One region of the Brevibacillus sp. JB24b genome, then DNA from elsewhere that is predicted to be linked to it. Evidence: riboswitches for the same ligand, from Rfam matches in the RefSeq annotation. Region 1 holds a riboswitch; the other holds the start of a gene.
The links. A riboswitch is a leader RNA that binds a small molecule or an ion and turns the genes downstream of it on or off. The one in region 1 is predicted to bind cobalamin.

Region 1 (4,284 bases):
GACAAATACACCATGCACACTCTCATCACGAATGATCAGCTTGATAATTTCTCCACTGGCTACCATTTTCCCTTGACCAGCTAAAAACAGTGGATAGAAGAACCCGGAATAAAACAGGAAGCTCTCTAAGAATACAGAAGCTACCATCGCTTTATATAGGCTCATATCGTCGCCATCTTTGATATTTCTGTAGATTTCATCAATCACTGCTGTTTTATATTGTAGATGTTTATCTTCTTTTACCCATTGGAAGATTTCATGAATGCGTTCTGAACTAGCTACTGTTGTAAAAATAGTACTATAGCTCTTAGCATGAATCTCTTCCATCGCCGCTTGGAAAATCAGAATGGCTTTCTTTTGCTTCTCTTTCACATGCTGGGCAATCATTGGCATCCCAACATTTCCTTGTTCCGTATCAAGCAATGTTAATCCACCTAATACCTTCATGTACGTATCCCGTTCATTATCCGTGAGGTTCGTCCATGATTTTAAATCCTTCGAAATTGGAATCTCTGTATCTAACCAGAACTGAGATGTATTTTGCGTCCATAACATCTCGGTATACTGGGTTTCCGGTTCATTCCAGTTCACTGCTTCAAATTTAGACATTGCGATACTCCTCTCTTATACGCTGCAACTAACGCATTCCTCAATGGTTTTTTTCTTTGTACGGGTATAATACAGCGTCTTCAAACCTTTTTTCTGGGCATAGATATAATACATAGCCAGATCCCGTGTGGTCGCGTCATCTTTTACATACAAAATAGTAGAAATCGCTTGGTCTATATGCACCTGTACTTCTGCTACTAGGTCAATTACATTGAACATGTTCATATCATATGCCTCTTTATAGTAGAAGAAATTATCATCATCTAAGAATGGCATTGGATAAATGGTTTTGGAATCACCATATTCGCGCTCCTCGATACGTTGTGTAATCGGTGCGATTGATGCTGTAGAGGATTGCAGATAAGAGATGGAGCCTGTTGGAGCAATCGCTAAACGATAGGCATGGTAGAGTCCATAGGTTTGTACCTCATCCTGCAAACGAGCCCAGTCTTCCTTTGTTGGAATATGGTGACCTTCGAATAATTGTTGAACTTTTTCTGTTTTTGGTGAGTAATCATGTTGCTGATAACGTTCAAAATAACTACCTGATGCATATTCACTACGCTCAAAATCTAGGAAAGTAATTCCTCGTTCTTTTGCAATAAGCATAGATCGTTCTAATGAATAAAAATTCAAGATCATGAAGAATGTACGTGCAAAATCAATCGCTTCTTTCGATTCATAAGGAATCTTATTTTTAGCCAAATATCCGTGTAGATTCATAGCTCCCAAGCCAACAGAATGAAGCTCGCGGTTTGCTTTTGCTACAGATGGAACGATCGAAATATTTGTACGGTCACTCACTTCTGTAAGAGCATCCATTGCTAAATGAATCGTTTCTTTCATTCTCTTATTCGCCATTACATTTACAATATTAAGCGAACCCAGGTTACAAGAGATGTCCCGGTTAATAACATCGTCCACCCCATAATCATTAATGGAGGAAACTTCGCTGAGTTGGGCAATTTCACTGCACAAATTAGAGAATTTAACTCGACCAATCTCTTTTAATGCGTGATATTCGTTGACATTATCAACATACATAATATATGGATAACCAGATTCCATCTGGATTTGGGCTAATTTCATAATCAGATCACGTGCTCCGATTTTTTTCTTACGGACACGTGGGTTATTTACCAGCTCGTCATATATACTAGTGATATCCATATCGTCTAAGTGCTGACCATACTCTTGGAACACAGTATGAGGATAGAACAAGTACATGTCTTTATCTTTTTCTACCAGCTCGAAGAATTTATTAGGAGTAACAACGCCAAGTGACAAGGTTTTAATCCTGATCTTCTCATCGCTGTTGATTTTTTTTGTATCTAGGAATTCTTGAATGTCCGCATGGAAAATATTGAGATAAACAACTCCACTACCATCGCGTTGACCTAGCTGATTTGCGTATGAGAACGCATCTTCAAATAGCTTCATCACAGGAAGAACACCACTAGCCTTCCCATCTAATCCTTTGATCTGCTCTCCAGCCGCACGGATTTTGCTTAGATTCAAGCTCACACCGCCACCAATTTTGCTTAATTGCAAGGCCGAATTAATAGAGAACCCAATCGAATTCATAGAATCATCTACTTCAAGTAAGAAACAGCTAACTAGCTCTCCACGTCTCTTCTTACCTGCATTTAAGAAGGTAGGAGTAGCAGGTTGGTATTCTTGCGAAATTAATAAGTCTGCATATTGCAGTGCTTTTTCGCTGTCCCCTTTTGCTAAGAATAGGGCAACTACAGCAATTCGATCCTCGTAACGCTCAAGAAATTTGCTTTCATCATTTGTTTTCATCGCATAGTTATGATAAAACTTGAACGCACTCATGAAGGATGGGAAGCGGAATTTTTTATCATATACATAGCGATAGACCCGTTCGATATCGGCAAATTCATAGCCTTCAAACACTTCAGCTTCATAGTAGTCATTTTCAATCAAGTAGTTAATCTTCTCACGTAAGTTATGGAAAAAGACTGTATTCTGATTTACGTAATCAACAAAATAACTCTTCGCTGCCTCTAAATCTTTATGAAACTGAAATTTCCCGTCTTTCTTCACCATAATTTCGTTGTTCAACGTGATCCATTGTGGTAGTTGCGTGGACAAAGTGAAATACCTCCTGCTTAAAAGTTTCTACATCTCTTTTGGTACCGCTCAATTCAAATTTCATGATTAATGGCACATTGTATTGGTCGGCAATCTGGTCAGCTGCTAATCCGTAGCGAGTCCCCCAATTCATGTTCCCGCTAGTTGCAACCCCCTTCATCCATTGAGAGTGTTGAGTTAGAAATTGTCGTGTCGTTTCAGGAACTTGTCCAAATCCCGTTGTATATGTAATCAGAATGAAAGGTTCGTTTATGACGATATCATCGGAAATTTGTATACATCGGAAATCTAGTTTTTGGACGAAACGCTTCACATTTCCTGTTTTGGAATCATATACGATCAGCATCGATACACCCCCCTTTCATGTATAAAGGACATAAGATGGTAGTAAGCTGACTGCTGATAAATGCTACTTTTTGCCAACATAAAAAGCTCATCCCTTCATGGGTGAGCTTTAAAACGGCACAACAAAAGAAAAAATAGCAAAGCAAATAGCCGCTACTATTTAATCCCAGTACCGTTCCAACTTCCCACTCCCCGAAGATGCGAAACTAAGAGAATGGGCAGGTCTACTGACTTGTGTTTCACTTTACTTTGAGCCCTTCCCATATAAGTCGCCTGAGACATGCTTATACAGTGGTCTGCTCATTTCATCCACACTTACAGTTGCGGGGACAGCTCTGGAATTTCACCAGATTCCCTATTAAGTCGCAAAATGACACCTAATTCTCGGCGGTAAAGTAACTTTTATCAGTATGTAGTATATAACATTCATATGAGACACTAAATGTAGTCTTGTCACCTAGCATACAATGTTTCTATCAAAAGAGCAAGCTACAAAATGCCTACAAGTCAAAAATAAAACTCGACGAACTGATAGGTAAGACAACCAGCTACACTTCATGTAAAAATTGCCTCTTTTATCTGTTTTTCCTTAATAATTACATCTCTACTCATGTAAAACGCAACGTTAACTTAGGTTGCTGCATCTTATCTAATAATGTAACTGTCACTTGAAAATTTCTAACTAGTCTCCAATCAATAAGCGTAAAGGATAACAAAACCCCACGTATATAGCTTGTTAAACAAGAACAAATGTTCTATAATCAATAGTAAGCTATCTACAGCCCTTACAGATATATCATTGTACCAGTATAAAGTCATTTTGATAACGGATTATTGAAATTTTTATATGTATTTATTTCGATATACGAAGTTGAGCAAAGGATAGGTGGTCATTCTCATGTCTACAACTAAACAACGGGATTCCTTACAACTCCTTGAGAGAATCCCTTCTTTTCCTTGGTTTGTTGAAAAATATGTGGATCATAAAAGATCGAAACGCGCTTCCGTCTCGACTCTACTCGGCTATCTACGTGATTTTGAATTCTTTTTTCGGTGGCTAATGGCAGAGGGCCTCTCCACTGCCCAAGCAATGAGCGAGATTACACTCAATGAGCTAGAGGGACTACGCAAAGAAACAGTAGAATCCTATCTTCTCTATTTACAGGACTCTCATCTATTTGAGCGTTCGTTACTATTAACTAAACCCACTAAAAG
Region 2 (4,284 bases), 540 kb from region 1:
TTCTATTTTCTTCTTAGGTCTAAGGCATCCCTCAGGGCTTCTCCGAACAAGTTGAAAGCGATCACGACAAGTAAGATCATCATACCTGGGTACAACATCAAGGATGGGTTATTTCTAAAAAATGGTTTACTGTCGTTGATCATCATTCCCCATTCTGCCTCTGGCGGCTGTATGCCAAGACCTAGAAATGAAAGTCCAGAAATAGCTAAAACAATTCCTCCGATGTCCATAAAAGCTAATACAACTATCTGAGATATAATCGTAGGTAAGATATGTTTTAGCACAATGACCAGCTTTGGTGTTCCACATACCTTAGCTGCTAAAATAAAGTGTTGCTCCTTAACGCTAAGTACCATTCCCCGAATAATGCGAGCATAAAAAACCCATTGGACAAGCACCATCGCTAAAATCAGATTCCCAAGACCTGGTCCCAAGATTCCAATCAAAGCTAAGGACAGAAGCAAGCTTGGAAATGCCATGAGAATATCACAAATCCGCATGAACAAATAATCAACCCAACCACCTCTGAAGCCTGCATAAATACCGATCGGAATACTGATTGTCATGGTTAATCCCATGATAATGAAAGCTGTTCCCAGTGAGGTTCGTGTCCCATAGATTAATCGAGACCATATACATCTCCCTAAATGATCGGTCCCTAACGGAAATGTAGCGGAAGGGCCTTGCAGTTTATGAGTGATATCAACCAGATTCGGATCATTAGGAGACCAAAAAGGCGCAAAAAGAGCCAATAATATCATGAGGAAGATAATGATGCTGCAAATGATCATGAGCTTTTGTGACAGCAGCTTTTGCTTTAGATTTTTCAACATGCTTATTGCTCTCCTTCCCATTTTATCCGGGGATCCAGGAAAGCATATGCAATATCCACAAGGAGATTGCAGACTACAAAGATCACACCCATAAACAATAAACAGCTCTGAATCATCGGATAATCACGCTGTAAAATAGAAGTAACAAATAAAGAGCCCATACCCGGCCAAGCAAAGACGGTTTCAACAATAACGGCTCCGCTTAACATGCTTCCAAGGCTCATGCCTAGTCCAGTTAACACGGGTAATAAGGACTTTTTAAAGACATGTCTGCTAATGATTACTCTTTCGCTCAGCCCTCTCGCTCTCGCATACACTACAAATGGCTCATTCAAGTTTTCTAACGTACTAGCGCGAAGCAATCGCATATACGTACCGATATAAGGAAAAGCCAGTGTCAAGGAAGGAAGCACTAGATGAGCAAAAGTTCCCCTCCCTAATACAGGAAATAAATCTAACTTAACCGATAAAAAATAGATGAATAGGAATCCAAGCCAGAAAGCAGGCATCGAGACACTAACAAAGGCCATTATTCTGCTAACCTGATCAATCATTTTCCCCTTATAAAGAGCAGAAATCATTCCTATAGGTAAACTAATAACAATAATTAGGATGCATGATGCAAATGCTAGTTGTATTGTTGGGAAGAAATGGAGCACGATTTCATCCCATATCGATTTCTTCGACACATAAGATATCCCTAAATCCAATTGAACCACTTTTTCTAACCAATTTACATACTGGATATACAGGGGCTTGTCCAGCCCTAGCTCTGCTCGGATGGATGCCACTGCCTCATCTGTTGGAGGAATATGTGACGCCCTCAAGTAAGCTACGGCTGGGTCCCCAGGGGTTAAGTGGAGCAGAATAAAAGTGATCAGAGAAATTCCAAATAATATTGGCAGTAAACTTGTGAGACGTTTAACAATAAACCAACCCATTTAGTTCTCCTTCAGTCGTTTTTACATATCCCCACTTCACTTACTATCAATGGTAGTGAAAGGCACCTCGTATTCTTGAGGCAAGAAATTAACACCGCTCATATTTTTATGATAAACCGCTATATTAGACTGATAAGAAATTGGTAAGTAAGCAGCCTGTTCGTGCAATGTAGTTAAAATATCTTTATATAGCTTCATTCTGTGTGCTTCGTCTGTACTCACTAATACTTCCTTGATTTTTCCATCTAATTCTTTCTTCCCTGGTAGCCCTAATAGAGCTTTGTAATCCGGACTTCCACCTTCGGAAGGTGTAGTTATAGCGGATAAATAGGAATGCGGATCAAACGGGACACCCCAGCTAGCCGTAAATAATAAATCAAAACTGCCTTCACTCGCTGTAGCCCAAAAATTCTCTTCTTCCTTACTAGTCAACTTAATATCGATCCCCAATTTGCTAAACTCACCTTGAACATATTCCGCTATTGCCTTCTGAATGTTGTCTGAACTAATAAACATCAATTCCAGTTGTAATGTTTCTCCATCCTTCTCCCGAAATGGTTTTCCATTTGCTTGTTTCCATCCCGCTTCATCCAATAACTGTTTCGCTTTTTCTTCATCGTGTTCATACGGTTTCACATCAATTTTTGTGTAAGGAATGGTAGGTGCAAACAAAGTGTCAGCTTTTCTTTCCGTCCCGTAAAAGATATGATCAATCACAGCCTGCTTATTAAAAGCATGCTGGATAGCTAACCGTAATTTGCGGTCTTTGAGCGCTTCTCTGTTCGTATTAAACAGTAGCGCTCTTGTAGCTGTGGGTTCTGATAATTTGGTTTCATATTTTCCTGAGTCCTTCAGAAATCGGAACGAATCTTGGCTAATGACCCCATTACCAAAAATAAGATCGATTTCCTTTTTCTCAAAAGCTAATACTCTAGACTCACCGTCAGGAATGACTTTAACAATCACCTTGTCGACTTTCGGTTTAGCTCCCCAATACTTTTCGTTTCTTGTAAAGATAGCCTTTTCATTTTTCGTATATTCGCTTAGCACCCACGGCCCTGTGCCAATCGGAGCCTTGAGTCCGTCTTTAAATGTGTTTTGACTGTCAGGAAAGGCAGCTTCTCCTACAAATCGTAAGGGTCTGATGTACGTAAGCTCTTGAAGAGTTGGGTAATATGGTTTTTTCAAATTCAGTTTAAACGTAAATTCGTCAACTACTTCTGTGCTTTTCATTTGGTTTATTAATTCCATCCATTCATGTTGTGGGGCATTAGCTAAAACGGTATCAAAATTCTTCTTGACGATTGTAGCATTAAATGGTGAGCCATCAGAAAATGTAACATCTTTCCTTAGGTGAAACACATATTCTTTTCCATCTTTTGATACATCCCAGCTTTGGGCCAACCAGGGCTTAAGTTCTCCACCTTCACCGTAGTAAACAAGAGATTCATATACCATAGCTTGTGAGAACCATTGATTCGGAAAATACGTATGCGGATTTAAATCGCCAATATCTCCGGACCAGGAAAACGTAAGAGCTTTTGAATGATCTTGATTTGATATATTTACTTGATCTTTTGTTGTATTACTGCAACCAGCGATCATGATTGTTAGAATCGCGAGTAGTCCAATAAAAGTAGTGATAAATGTAGATCGTTCCAAAAACATATTTCCTCACCTTTTATCTATAAATTAAATTATTCCAAAAATGTTAAAACACAAAAAAAACATTGCCAACCAGATTAAAAAGGTCAGAAATGCCTATTGTTTAAGAACAATTTGGTCTTCTAGCATTCTAACACCTCCCTATTTCCCCGTAGGTCTAACAGTATTTTTAGAATGGGCAGGTCTTCTGACTTAGGTTCATCATCTCCATGCGTCTTCCCAGATATTATCCAGTGACTTTTTTGCATAAGACTCCCCTTACAGCGGCGGGACCGTGCCGGATTCACACCGGCTTCCCTTTTAAGTATTTGCTATGAAACAAATACACCCATTCCGATATGTAGTTTTTCCTTATGGAAATATTCACTTTATGCCATTAATTTGAAATTAGGACAAAAAGTTTACCTAGAACAAATTATATTCGTTATTCCAAGTTTATGCTATATCAAATTAAGTTCCTAAAAAAACATTGCCAAAGCATGTCCGATTGAACAGCTTTAGCAATGTTTTAACTTACATACCGTTGTAGCTTACAAACTCCCCATTCGGCTTACGATAACCACGTGGACGTTGACTTGATATCTTTTCTTTTCCAATAGTAAACATCATTACTGTTTCATATCCATCAGGAATTTCTAAAATTTCTTTAATAGCATTTGGATCAAACCCAATCATCGGGCACGTATCCCAGCCTTTATCTTTTGCCGATAGCATGAACAACATGGCAGAAAGACTCGCATTGCGAATTGCATCTTCCTTCATAAATGACTCGCCATTGCCCTCATATACCCCTGTAACTGTCTCAATTGTACGATCTAGCTCTTGTTTACTCAAAATTCCGAGAT

Region 2: it holds a riboswitch for cobalamin, as region 1 does, so the genes downstream of both, nikA (nickel ABC transporter substrate-binding protein) here and nrdI (class Ib ribonucleoside-diphosphate reductase assembly flavoprotein NrdI) in region 1, are expected to answer to the same signal.

What each region holds. Positions count from the first base shown of each region.
Region 1 is NZ_JBNVQV010000001.1:2,822,698-2,826,981, forward strand. It holds gene nrdF (class 1b ribonucleoside-diphosphate reductase subunit beta) at 1-609, opposite strand, end outside; gene nrdE (class 1b ribonucleoside-diphosphate reductase subunit alpha) at 625-2,679, opposite strand; gene nrdI (class Ib ribonucleoside-diphosphate reductase assembly flavoprotein NrdI) at 2,645-3,070, opposite strand; cobalamin riboswitch at 3,270-3,465, opposite strand; gene xerS (tyrosine recombinase XerS) at 3,968-4,284, shown strand, end outside.
Region 2 is NZ_JBNVQV010000001.1:3,365,353-3,369,636, forward strand. It holds gene nikC (nickel ABC transporter permease subunit NikC) at 3-833, opposite strand; gene nikB (nickel ABC transporter permease) at 836-1,774, opposite strand; gene nikA (nickel ABC transporter substrate-binding protein) at 1,811-3,442, opposite strand; cobalamin riboswitch at 3,600-3,786, opposite strand; gene ACQV1I_RS15760 (nitroreductase family protein) at 3,953-4,284, opposite strand, start outside.